Regions from separate parts of the Streptomyces sp. NBC_00273 genome, predicted to be linked through region 1. Evidence: riboswitches for the same ligand, from Rfam matches in the RefSeq annotation. Region 1 holds a riboswitch; each other region holds the start of a gene.
What was found. A riboswitch is a leader RNA that binds a small molecule or an ion and turns the genes downstream of it on or off. The one in region 1 is predicted to bind cobalamin.
Positions count from the first base shown of each region.

Region 2: another riboswitch for cobalamin. It lies ahead of OG386_RS07110 (hypothetical protein); the one in region 1 lies ahead of OG386_RS16655 (ribonucleoside-diphosphate reductase subunit alpha).
Region 3: another riboswitch for cobalamin. It lies ahead of metE (5-methyltetrahydropteroyltriglutamate--homocysteine S-methyltransferase); the one in region 1 lies ahead of OG386_RS16655 (ribonucleoside-diphosphate reductase subunit alpha).

Region 1 covers NZ_CP108067.1:3,940,865-3,945,137, reverse strand. The annotation lists gene OG386_RS16660 (ribonucleotide-diphosphate reductase subunit beta) at 1-241, opposite strand, end outside; gene OG386_RS16655 (ribonucleoside-diphosphate reductase subunit alpha) at 241-2,631, opposite strand; cobalamin riboswitch at 2,775-2,896, opposite strand; gene OG386_RS16650 (GNAT family N-acetyltransferase) at 2,948-3,445, opposite strand; gene OG386_RS16645 (Uma2 family endonuclease) at 3,523-4,107, shown strand; gene OG386_RS16640 (CstA-like transporter-associated (seleno)protein) at 4,166-4,273, opposite strand, start outside.
Region 2 covers NZ_CP108067.1:1,658,764-1,663,036, reverse strand. The annotation lists gene OG386_RS07115 (prenyltransferase/squalene oxidase repeat-containing protein) at 1-1,621, opposite strand, end outside; cobalamin riboswitch at 1,989-2,121, shown strand; gene OG386_RS07110 (hypothetical protein) at 2,236-3,648, shown strand; gene galE (UDP-glucose 4-epimerase GalE) at 3,794-4,273, shown strand, end outside.
Region 3 covers NZ_CP108067.1:8,057,648-8,061,920, forward strand. The annotation lists gene OG386_RS36100 (FAD-dependent oxidoreductase) at 1-1,253, shown strand, start outside; gene OG386_RS36105 (hypothetical protein) at 1,349-1,894, opposite strand; cobalamin riboswitch at 2,110-2,338, shown strand; gene metE (5-methyltetrahydropteroyltriglutamate--homocysteine S-methyltransferase) at 2,519-4,273, shown strand, end outside.

The DNA.
Region 1 (4,273 bases):
GGTTGTTCGAGACGATCGAGTCGCCCGTCGCGAAGAACGCGACCAGCCGGCCGATCATGTGCTGCTCGGCGGGCGTCAGCTTCGCGAGGTCGGCGACGTCCGAGTGGAGGTCGACCTCCTCGACGGTCCAGGTGTTCTTGATCGCGTCCCGGTAGCGCTCGTAGAAGTCGGGGTAGCGCATCGGGCGGAGCGTGAGCTCGAAGCCCGGGTCCAGGAGGTTCTTCTGGTCGTTGGAGCTCATTACTGGCAGGCCTCGCAAGACTCGGGGTTCTCAAGGGAGCAGGCCAGCGCCTCGGCGTCGGCGACCGCCTGCGGCAGCTCGACGGGGGTGGCCGCCTGCGCGGCCCGGGCGATCTTCGTCGCCGGGCGCGAGCGCAGGTAGTAGGTGGTCTTCAGACCCTGCTTCCAGGCGTACGCGTACATCGAGCTGAGCTTGCCGATGGTGGGCGTCTCCAGGAACAGGTTCAGCGACTGCGACTGGTCCAGGAACGGCGTACGGGCCGCCGCCATGTCGATCAGACCGCGCTGCGGGATCTCCCACGCCGTGCGGTACAGCTCGCGGACCTCGGCCGGGATCCAGCCGAAGCCCTGGACCGAGCCGGAGGAGTCGCGCAGCGCCTCGCGGGTCTGGGCGTCCCACACGCCGAGCTGCTTCAGCTCCTCCACCAGGTAGCCGTTCACCTGGAGGAACTCACCACTGAGCGTCTCGCGCTTGAAGAGGTTGGAGACCTGCGGCTCGATGCACTCGTACACGCCGGCGATCGAGGCGATCGTGGCCGTCGGGGCGATGGCGAGGAGCAGGGAGTTGCGCATGCCGGTCTCGGCGACGCGGGTGCGCAGCGCGTCCCAGCGCTCCGGCCAGTTCAGCTCGACGTCGTAGTGGTCCGGGTGCAGGACACCGCGGGCGGTACGGGTCTGCTCCCAGGCCGGGAGCGGGCCGCTGCGCTCGGCGAGGTCGCAGGAGGCCTCGTAGGCGGCCAGCATGATGCGCTCGGAGAGCTTGGTGGACAGGGCCTTCGCCTCGGGGGAGTCGAAGGGCAGCTTCAGCTTGAAGAAGACGTCCTGGAGACCCATCGCGCCCAGGCCCACCGGGCGCCAGCGGGCGTTGGAGCGGCCGGCCTGCTCGGTCGGGTAGAAGTTGATGTCCACCACGCGGTCGAGGAAGGTGACGGCCGTGCGGACGGTCTCGTCGATCCGCTCCCAGTCGATCTCGCGACCGTCCGCCGTGTCGATGACGAACGCGCCCAGGTTGACCGAGCCGAGGTTGCAGACGGCCGTCTCGCCGTCGTTGGTGACCTCGATGATCTCGGTGCACAGGTTCGAGGAGTGCACGACGGTGCCCGGTTCGGCGGTCTGGTTCGCCGTGCGGTTGGAGGCGTCCTTGAACGTCATCCAGCCCTGGCCGGTCTGCGCGAGGGTGCGCATCATCCGGCCGTACAGGTCGCGCGCCGGCATGGTCTTGCGGGCCAGGCCGTCCGCCTCGGCCTTGCGGTAGGCGGCGTCGAACTCGTCGCCCCACAGGTCGACCAGCTCGGGCACGTCGGCCGGGGAGAACAGCGACCAGTCGGCGTCGGAGTTCACGCGGCGCATGAACTCGTCCGGCACCCAGTGGGCGAGGTTCAGGTTGTGCGTACGGCGCTGGTCCTCACCGGTGTTGTCGCGGAGCTCCAGGAACTCTTCGATGTCCGCGTGCCAGGTCTCCAGGTAGACGGCGGCGGCGCCCTTGCGGCGGCCGCCCTGGTTCACGGCGGCGACGGAGGCGTCGAGGGTCTTCAGGAACGGCACGATGCCGTTGGAGTGGCCGTTGGTGCCGCGGATCAGCGAACCGCGGGCGCGGATGCGGGAGTACGAGAGGCCGATGCCGCCGGCGTGCTTGGAGAGGCGGGCGACCTGGTGGTAGCGGTCGTAGATCGAGTCGAGCTCGTCCAGCGGGGAGTCCAGCAGGTAGCAGGAGGACATCTGCGGGTGCCGGGTGCCGGAGTTGAAGAGGGTGGGGGAGGACGGCAGGTAGTCCAGGCGGCTCATCAGCCGGTACAGCGAGGCCACTTCCTCCACGGCCTGGACGCTCTCGTCGGCGGCCAGGCCGCAGGCCACGCGCAGCATGAAGTACTGCGGGGTCTCGATGACCTGACGGGTGATCGGGTGGCGCAGCAGGTAGCGGCTGTGCAGGGTGCGCAGGCCGAAGAAGCCGAAGCGGTCGTCGGCGCCCTCGGCGAGGGTCAGCTCGACGAGCGAGTCGAGCCGGGCCGCGTGGGTGCGGACGAACTCGGCCGTGCGGTCGGCGATGAGGCCCTCGCGGTGGCCGACCTCGACGGAGGCCGAGAAGGACGTGGAGCCCTGGCTCGCGGCCTCGTCGCGCACGGCCAGCGTCAGCAGGCGGGCGGCGAGCCGGGAGTAGGCCGGGTCCTCGGAGATCAGACCGGCGGCGGCCTCCGTGGCCAGCCCGCGCAGTTCGGCGTCGTCGGCGGCGGAGCTGCGGCCGCGCAGCGCGGAGGCCGCGACCCGGCCGGGGTCGGTGTCGGGGAGGTCCGCCGTAAGTTCGGTGAGGGTACGCAGCAGCGTGGCCCCCGGGCCCTCGGTGTTGTCGCCAGAAGTGGACTCGGCGCGCGGTGCGGAAGGCGCGATGGTCACGGCGGGAGCTCTCCCTCGCTCGGCCCGGTCATCGGCGAGGCGGGGCGCGAGCGGGCGCAGGCGGGCGCGACGAGAACGCGTACCCCGCATGGCGTCCACCGGCCCAACCGCGAGGCCCGGACGAATCGGCACCCGGTTCGGTCGAGCCGGGCGCGCTGTCGGCAGGTCATCGGACTTGGCGTCCGGTAGCCGGACACTTCATACCGTTGCGGGACAGTTCCGGATTCGCACCGGATTCCCCTGCGGCGACAGCAGGCATGAGCATACATGTGGGGGCGGCCCTGTGCGGTAACCCCCACATGTAGTGTCGGCGTGGCTACAGCTTGAGCCGGTAAGTGAGGAGTGTCAGGCCCTCGATCGGCGCCCAATCCCGCTCCGGAGTGCGTACGAAACCCAGGCGCGCGTAGATCCGATGGGCCCCGGCCATGCTGCGCTGGGTGGACAGGACCAGGCCGGTCACGCCCTCCACGGCCCGCGCCCGCTCGATGCAGGCCCGCACCAGAGCCTCGCCGGCGCCCTGGCCGCGCGCCTCGTGGGCCACCGCGAGCATCCGGAACTCCGCCTCGTCGGGGGCCGCGACGTCGGCGAGCGGACTGCCCGGAGCGGCGAACGTCACACCGCCGAGCAACCGGCCGTCCCGCTCGGCGACGAGCACCTCGGCCCGGGCGGCCCGGCCGGCCACGTCGCGCAGCACGTTCAGGTAGGCGTCGTCCTCGTTGAAGTCCAGATGCCCGTCGGCGAGGTAGGCCCGCGCCGTGATCTCGCCCAACTCCGCGTAGTCGGCGGGCAGCGCCGTTCTGATCACCATGTCCATGCGGTCGAGTGTGCGGGACGGTGCCGGCGGGCGGCGCTATCGTCGGAGACAGCACCGTCGAGGAAGGTGAGCGAGGCATGACCGTGATCGCCGACCGCCCCCACATGCTGACCGAGGAGTTCGAAGAACTCGCCTTCGCGGCACGCAACCGGATGGAGGGGCTGCAGCTCGAGTTCATCGACGGGAAGCTGCGGAGCAGGGCGCTGGGTGACGGCAGCCACGGGATGATCGTCCAGTGGCTCACGCGGATCTGCATGCAGCACCACCCCGAGCTCTGGCTGCACGCTGGGCGGGGCCTCAAGGTGCAGGCGGGCCGGGACGGCCGGGCGATTCCGAATGCCTCGCTGGCCCACTCGGGCGCGTTCGCCGGGCATGGCGAGTGGTCTGATCCCGATCCGGTACTCATGGCCGTCGAGGTCACGTCGTGGAACTCGGACACCGACCGTCGCCACCGCCAGGAGAAGCCCCGGGTGTACGCGGAGAGCGGCATCCCCGTCTACCTGCTGATCGACCGTGCCACGTCCGAGGTCTTGCTCTACAGCGAGCCCGGCGGGCAGCGGTACGAGTGCGTGCGCACCGTGTCCTACGGCAGGGACGTCCACCTCCCCGACCCCGTCGGTATCACCCTCCGGACGGAAGTCCTCAGGGACTGGGTGCGCTGAGACATGCCCGCAGGCCCCGCCGGAAGCATCCGGCGGGGCCTGCGGCCTGCGGGGCGGTTCAGCAGCAGCGGAAGCCCTCGCGGGGGTCCGCCTCGCGGGCGTCCGTACGGGCGCGTTCGAAGGCGCGGCGGGTGAGGACCTCCGCGTCCGGGTCGTGGGAGCGGGC
Region 2 (4,273 bases), 2.3 Mb from region 1:
TCTTCAGGTCCGGCCCGTCGCCCGGGGGAGTGGTGGGAGGTGAAGGCGTGGTCGGAGGTGAAGGAGTGGTCGGAGGTGTGGGCGGATCCACCTTCTTGGTGGTCAGCTTCACCAGATCGCTCTTGGCGGCCGCGACGACGGCCGGGGCGGTCGGGTACAACTGCGGGTCGGTCAGCCCCTCTTCGAAGCCGAAGGCCCCGCCGGGCAGCTGCTGCTTGGAGAGCCAGAACAGACCCGCGTCGGCGTAGGGGGTGTCGCCGAGGGCGCGCATGGCCTGGGCCGCCCAGCCGGTGGATGCCGCGTTGCCGGTGGTCATGTAGGCGGCGGCGGGCCAGGCGCCGGTGGGCAGCTGGGACTTCCGCAGGTGGGCGCGGGCCTTCTCGACGACGGCGTCGTGGCCGCCGGCCCGCTTGAGGGCCAGGGCGATCAGTGCTGTGGCGTTCGCGTCGCTGTCGCACCATCCGCCGGAGCGGATGAGGATGCTGGTGAACCCGCCGTCCTCGCACTGGAGGGCGGTCAGCCGCTTCACGGCGTCGGCCGGAGGCGTCACGCCGCCGTTCAGCAGGGCGATGACGGCCATGGCCTGGGCATCGGACTGGCCGGTGGTGCGGAAGTCGCCCTTGGTGAGGCAGCCCTCGATCGTCTCGCCGTCGCCGATGTCCCTCGGGCAGACGTACCTGACCAGGTCGCCGAGCAGGTCGTGCCCGCCGAAGGCGCGGGGATCCTTCCCGGTGGCCTCGGCGACCAGCGCGAGTCGTGCGGCGGCGGTCGCGTCGGGGATCCCGGCCTTGCCGGCCGGGTAGGCGTACGCGTCCGTGTGCGCGGGTGCGGCCAGGAAGTCGGCGGCCTTGCGGGCCGCGGCGCTCTTGGGATCGGCGCCGGCCAGGGCGTACACGGCCTCCGTGGTGAGCAGGTAGTTCGGGGTGGTGGCGCCCTCGTCGACGACCCGCTCGCCGTCGGTCAGCTTCCCGGTGATCCAGCGGGTGGCGGCGGGTACGTCGACGGTGCCCGGCGGCACGGGGGGCGGGCCCGTCGGGTCCGGGTCGGGCGTGCCGCCCGCGGCGCGCACGTCGTCGGGGGAGAAGGCGGGCTTGCCCGAGGTGCCACCGATGTCCGTGCTGCCGAACACCCAGGCGTCCACGTCACCGGCCTTCGGGATCCGGGCCATCGCGCCGAGCGAGCTGTAGGTCCAGGTCTTCTGGCCGGGGGACGCGGTCCAGTACGACCAGTACGCGGTCGCCTGCGGGGTCAGGACGCAGGGCTCCTTGTCCGCAGTGGGGTACTGGGTACCGGAGTTGAAGGATCCGCTGCCGATGCGGCAGATGAAGGCGGGGCCGTCGTGTTGGGTGCCCTCCGTGGTGAAACCGCCGGCGTGGAGCAACTCGTAGCCCGTGGTCGGGGTGGTGTCGCAGCCCCGTTCGACCTTCCCGCCGAACGGCCCGAAGTCGACGGCGACGATGGCGCCGGTGGTGGCCGTGCACCCCTCGATCGGGTCGGCCGCCGCGGACGTCGTACCGGTGACGAAGGCCACGCTCGTGCCGAAGGTCAGCAGCGCCGCCGACAGCAGCGACACCAGCCTCTTCCGCCCCGTGCGTCGCTCTGCTTGCTCTGCGGTCCCCACCACGGCCCCTCGTGTCGGCCGGGCGGACCAGTGCGTGGCACAGGGCTTCTCGTACCCGCACGGGCACGGCACGGGGCGCAGGGCGCCGGGCGCGGCGCAGAACGCAGGGCGCGGAAGAAGCCTTCGAACCACGCCGTAGTCCGCGACGGCGTTTCTCGCTGCAAAAACCAGGCTCCAGGCATTCCGGCTCGCCCGGTGGGACCGGGCCTACGGTTGCGGGTCAGCGCCGGATTCCGACCGGCTTCCCCTGGAGCTGAGTGCTTATCAGTCGGAGTGGAACACGCCGATAAAGACAGCGTCAAGGTGGCCTCCGTCTCATGGGACACGCCCCGGACGGCTCCGTCGGACCGCTCCCGACTGGCTGGCGGACCCTTGATCACTCGGGTAGCGTCCAGGGCTGCCAGATGGGGGAATCCGGTGGGAAGCCGGAGCTGACGCGCAGCGGTGTGGGACGGCGGGGGCCGTCTCCGAGCCCGAATGCCCATGCGGCGATGCAGTACAGGAAGCCGTACCACGCGTTCCGGACGGCGGCCCTCCGGCATGCCCGGCCGTGCGTCCGTACGGTGGCAGGGGCGCCGGGAGCGGTCGGCGTCCGCCGATTCCAGGAGCAGGCCATGTCCCGTCCCCGCACCTCCCGCGGCCTCGCGCTCGCGGCGCCCGCCGCGCTCGGTGCCCTCGCCCTCACCGCGCTGCCCGCGTTCGCGACCTCGTCGCCCGCACAGATCGCCACCTCCAAGACCAACGGCGTCGCTTACCTCAAGTCCCTCCAGGCGGCGGACGGTTCGTACGCCGGTGCGGGCCTCTCCAACGAGTGGGCCTTCAGCGCCTTCGCCGCGACCGGTACGGCCGTCGTGGACGTCTACCCCGGTGGTGACACGACGAAGAACGCCCGCACCGTCTACCGCAACCTGCTCTCGACGGCGGCCTGGCCGTCGGCCTCCCCGGTGGTCACCGACTACGAGCGCGGCACCCTGAACGCGTACGCCGCCGGCATCGACCCGGCCCGCGTCTCCGCCTCCCGCAACCTTGTGGCGAACGTCTACTCCTACTGGCAGACGGCGGAGACGGGCTACTTCGGCTCCTCCGGAAACTTCAACGGCACGGTGTTCGCGGCCCTTTCGCTCGGCGGCGCCAAGACGCAGGCCGGCGGCGCCCGCATTCCGCAGGCGCTGACCGATTCGATCGTCACCCGGATCCGCGCCAACCAGCACGTGGACGGCGGCTGGACCTACCAGAAGGCCGAGGGCAACCCGACCGTCCTCAACTCCGCGAGCGACGTCGACATGACCGGCGCGGCCATGGCGGCCCTCTGCGTCTCCGGCGTCCCCAACACCGACACGGACGTCGTCCAGGCGAAGAACTTCCTCAAGAGCACGCTGGTCCCCTCCACCGGCGCCTTCAACTCCCTCTACGGGGTCAACACCAGCTCCAACGGCTGGGGCGTCGCGGGCCTGAACGCCTGCGGCTTCAACCCGCAGACCGGTGACTTCCTCACGGTCACCGGGAAGACCCCGATCGACTTCCTGATAGCCAACCAGTACAACCCGGCGGGCGGCTTCAAGTACAAGCCCTCCGACACCGTCCCCTCCGCCTACTCCTCCATCGACGCCCTGCGTGCCGTCGCGGGCGGTGGCTTCACCACGGCCCCGCCCGTCCCGGTCACCCCCGGCGCCCCGCAGTGGGTCGCCCAGTCCACCTTCACCGCCGGTACGGCCACCAAGCTGGCGCTGACCGTCGACGACGGCGCCGGCAACCTCAAGGCCTGCTCGGTGGCCTTCACCCCGACCGGCACGACGACCACCCTCGGCGACGTCCTGAACGCGGCCACCACCGGGGCGACTCCGGCCGGTTGCGTCACGAGCGTGACCCCCTCGTCGGGCACGGGCACCGTCACGGCCGTCAACGGCAAGGCCAACAGCGGCTCCAACACCTGGAAGGTCAGCGTCGACGGCTCCGCGTTCGCCGGCGCGGTCCGCAACAAGGTCATCAACGTGGGCGACACCATCGCCCTGCGCTGGGGCGCCTGACCACCGAATGCCGGTGGGGCTGCGGACCTGCGGGCCCGCAGCCCGTCCCGGGCCCGCGCGTCGGGGCGCTCCGCCGGGGGCCGCGGGACAACCCGTAGGCTCTGGCGGATCAGCAGTGTCCGATACGAAGTGGGTGGGATTGCGCATGAAGGTTCTGATCGCCGGCGGTGCCGGATTCATCGGCAGCACGGTGGCGTCGGCCTGCTCGGACGCCGGGATCACTCCGGTGATCCTCGACAACCTCGTCACCGGAAGGCGCGAATTCGCCCGGGGCAAGGCCTTCTACGAAGGTGACATCGCGGACGGGGCGCTGATCGACCGGGTCTTCGAGGAACACCCCGACATCGAAGCCGTGGTCCACTGCGCCGCGCTCATCGTCGTGCCCGACTCCGTCGGTGACCCGGTGGGCTACTACCGGGCCAACGTGGCCAAGAGCCTGGAGTTCGTCGCCCACCTGCTGCGCAACGGCTGTAGCCGCATGATCTTCAGCTCCTCGGCCTCGATCTACCGGGAGGGCGACGACCTGACCGTGGACGAGAGCTCTCCGATCGACGCGAAGAGCCCCTACGCCCGGACGAAGGCCGTCTGCGAGGCCATGTTCGCCGACATCGCCGCCAGCCAGCCG
Region 3 (4,273 bases), 4.1 Mb from region 1:
TCACCGCGATCGTGAAGAACCGGGAGACCGGGGAGCACAGCACGGTGCGCGCGGACTACCTCGTCGCCGCCGACGGGCCGCGCAGCCCCGTGCGGGAGGCGCTCCGGATCGGCCAGAGCGGCTCCGGGGACCTGTTCCACAACGTGAGCATCACCTTCCGGTCGCAGATGCTGGCCCACGTGGTCGGCGACCGGCGTTTCATCGTGTGCTACCTGACCAAGCCCGATGCCGACGGGGCCCTGCTGCCGGTCGACAACGGCGAGCGGTGGGTCTTCCACGCGCCCTGGCACCCGGACCGGGGCGAGACGCTGGAGGACTTCACCGACGAGCGCTGCGTGGAGCACATCCGCCGGGCCGTCGGCGCCCCGGACCTGGACGTCGAGGTCACCGGGAAGGCCCCGTGGCACGCCGCCGAGCGGGTCGCCGAGCGGTACGCGGTCGGCCGGGTCTTCCTGGCCGGTGACTCCGCCCACGAGATGTCCCCCACCGGGGCGTTCGGCTCGAACACCGGCATCCAGGACGCCCACAACATCGCCTGGAAGCTCGCCGCGGTGCTGAACGGTTCGGCCGGGCCGGGGCTGCTGCAGACCTACGAGGCCGAGCGGTTGCCGGTGGCCCGGGCGACGAGCGAGCGCGCCTCGGCGCGGTCGGCGGAGCACAGCCACCCGGGATACGAGCCCGACCCCGAACCCACGTCCGCGCCCGCTCCGGATTCCGGGTCCGCGCCCACGCCTGCGGCCGGGCCGGACTCCGCGCCCGGCGTCGGCGGCGGCCGGCAGGGCGGGGTCCTCTCCGTGGCCATGGGCTACCGCTACAACCAGGGCGCGGTGCTGGGAGCCGACCCGGAGCAGCCCGTCGTGCCCGAACGGATGCGGCTCTGCGGCGATCCGGGCAGTCGTGCACCGCACATGTGGCTCTGTGGTCCGGGGGATCCGGAGCCGAAGTCCACCGTGGACCTCTACGAGCGATCCTTCGTCCTGCTGTGCTCCGAGGGCGCTCCGTGGCGTGCCGCGGGGCGGTCCGTCGCCGAACAGTTGGGCGTTCCCCTGGACGTGTACGCGATCGGCACCGGTCCGGAGGCCGACCTGATCCCGGCGAACGGCGGCGACTGGACCGAGGTGCACGGCACGACCGGGCAGGGCGCGGTCCTCGTCCGCCCGGACGGCTTCGTGGCGTGGCGTTCGGCGCAGGCGGTGGCGGATCCGGCGGCGGTCCTGCACGAGGTCCTGACCACGCTGCTGGACCGCTCCTGATCCGGCCGATCCCGCTTCCCGCGAGCCCGGGGGCGCCGTCCGGCGGAGTGATCCGCGGGACGGCGCCCTTCACCTCGTGACGATGGCGGAGCGGGTCATCGCGTCGTCTTCGAGCCGAGGGCCCCGGGAGTCCTCGGGACCCAGTCGGGGGTTGCCGAGGCCTGCTTCGGGTCCGGCTCCCGCATGGTCACGCGCCAACCGTCCTCTCCGGCCCTTCCGGTGAGGCGCACCGTGAACGACTTGGTCTGGCCCGTGTCGTGGAAGTACACGACGACGAGCTGCCGCACGGACCCCTCGTCGTAGAACTCCGCGGTCACCTTCCCCTTGGCCCCCTCGTGGAAGGCCCGGATCCAGTTCCGCGCGGTCCGCTCGACGTCCCCCTTCGCGTCGTCGGGGTCGGCGGCGAGCGACTCCACCTCCTCGGCCTTGCCGTCGGCGAGCCGCCAGATCAGCTTCTGGGTGATCTGGAGGGATTCGGAGGTGGGGTACCCGACCACGCCCAGCGGTTCGTGCCCCGCGTAGTCGGTCGCGTACTGCAACGCTTCGTCGTCGGCGGCGCATGCGGTGAGACCGCCCCATGCCACCACGGACACCAGGGCGGCGCGCAGGGCGAGTGCGGCGCGCGGGACCGGTCCAGCCATACTTCCTCGGTCTTCCGGTGGTCATCGAGCGATCTCGATGCAGAGAGCTGCAACGTACTGCCCTGACCGGGCAGTTCGATCCGGTAAACGGACAAGCGGGACACAACTCGCGCCGCAGTGACGCAATTCACTCCATGGCTGGATTTCGACCCTCATGTGTCTCACCCCGCCATCCGGATGCCGGACAACCCCGCGCGCCGGCGGGCAACGCCGTCTACTCTGGCCGGGCAGCTGGTTCGCCCCGTCCGCCAGGCGGGATGCGTCGCAAGAGGGAACCCGGTGGGAATCCGGGACTGCCCCGCAGCGGTGAGCGGGAACGACCGCCGTCATACGCACTGGGCCCGGACGGGTCTGGGAAGCGACGGCCAGTAGGAGTCTCGTACGGCATCCGTACGACGGGACGCGCCCGCGAGTCCGAAGACCTGCCCGTTGCCCGTGCGCGACCGATCGCGCGCGGAAATCCCGGTGACCTCGTGGGCGGGTCGGCGACACATCAGGCGGACGACCGCGGGCACGTGCAGCCGCACGCACCCGTACCCGGTCGGCATCCGCCCGGTTCGTCATCCCTTCGCGCCCTCGACCCCTCACCGGGTCCACAGGAGAACGCTCGCGAAGGAGAGTTCCGTGACCCGCACGACCCCCGCCGCCGCAGGACGGCCCACGGTGGCCACCGTGTACGGCTACCCCCGCCAAGGCCCCAACCGCGAACTGAAGAAGTCCGTCGAGGGCTACTGGAGCGGCCGCAACGACGCCGAAGCCCTCCGGGAAACCGCCCGCGACCTGCGCCGGGCCAACTGGCAGCAGCTGGCCGACGCCGGCATCACCGAGGTGCCCACCGGTGACTTCTCGTACTACGACCACGTGCTGGACACCAGCGTGATGGTCGGCGCCGTCCCCGCGCGGCACCGCGCCGCCGCCCTGGCCGACCCGCTCGACGGGTACTTCGCCATGGCGCGCGGTACCCGGGACGTGGCGCCGCTGGAGATGACCAAGTGGTTCGACACCAACTACCACTACCTGGTGCCGGAGCTCGGCCCGGACACGGTCTTCACCGCCGACTCCACCAAGCAGGTCGCCGAGCTGGAGGAAGCGCTCGGGCTGGGCCACGCCGCCCGCCCGGTCCTGGTCGGACCCGTCACCTACCTGCTGCTGGCCAAGCCCGCCCCCGGCGTCGCCGCCGACTTCGATCCGCTGGCCCTGCTCGACCGGCTGCTGCCCGTCTACGCGCAGGTCCTGGCCGACCTGCGCGCCGCCGGAGCCGAATGGGTGCAACTGGACGAGCCCGCCCTGGTGCAGGACCGCACCCCGGCCGAGCTGAACGCCACCGCCCGCGCGTACCGCGAGCTCGGCGGCCTGCCCGACCGGCCCAAGCTGCTCGTCGCCTCCTACTTCGACCGGCTCGGCGAGGCCCTGCCCGTGCTGGCCAAGGCACCCGTCGAAGGGCTCGCCCTGGACTTCACCGAGGCCGCGGCCGCGAACCTCGACGACCTCGCCGCCGTCGGCGGCCTGCCCGGCAAGCGCCTCGTCGCCGGTGTCGTCGGCGGCCGCAACATCTGGATCAACGACTACGAGAAGTCCCTCAGCACCCTCGGCACCCTCCTCGGGCTCGCCGACCGGGTGGACGTGGCCGCCTCCTGCTCCCTGCTCCACGTGCCGCTGGACGCCACCGCCGAACGGGACGTCGACCCGCAGGTGAGGCGCTGGCTCGCCTTCGCCCGCCAGAAGACCGCGGAGGTCGCCACGCTCGCCCGGGGCCTGGCCCGCGGCACGGAGGCCATCGCCGCCGAACTCGCCGCCAACCGGGCCGACCTGGCCTCCCGCGCCGGATCCGCCCTCACCCACGATCCGGCCGTCCGGGCCCGCACCGCCGCCGTCACCGGCGCGGACGGGCGGCGCGCCCAGCCGTACCCGGAGCGGGCCGCCGCCCAGCGGGCGCACCTGGGCCTCCCGCTGCTTCCGACGACCACGATCGGATCGTTCCCGCAGACCACCGAACTGCGCACCGCCCGCGCCGACCTGCGGGCCGGGCGCATCGACACCGCCGGCTACGAGGACCGCATCCGGGCCGAGATCCGGGAGGTCCTGGCCTTCCAGGAGAAGGCCGGCATCGACGTACTGGTGCACGGCGAGCCCGAACGCAACGACATGGTGCAGTACTTCGCCGAGCAGCTCACCGGCTACCTGGCCACCCAGCACGGCTGGGTCCAGTCCTACGGCACCCGCTACGTCCGTCCGCCCGTCCTGGCCGGCGACGTCTCCCGCCCCGACCCGATGACCGTGCGCTGGACCACGTACGCCCAGGCGCAGACGTCCAAGCCGGTCAAGGGCATGCTGACTGGCCCCGTCACCATGCTCGCCTGGTCCTTCGTCCGCGACGAC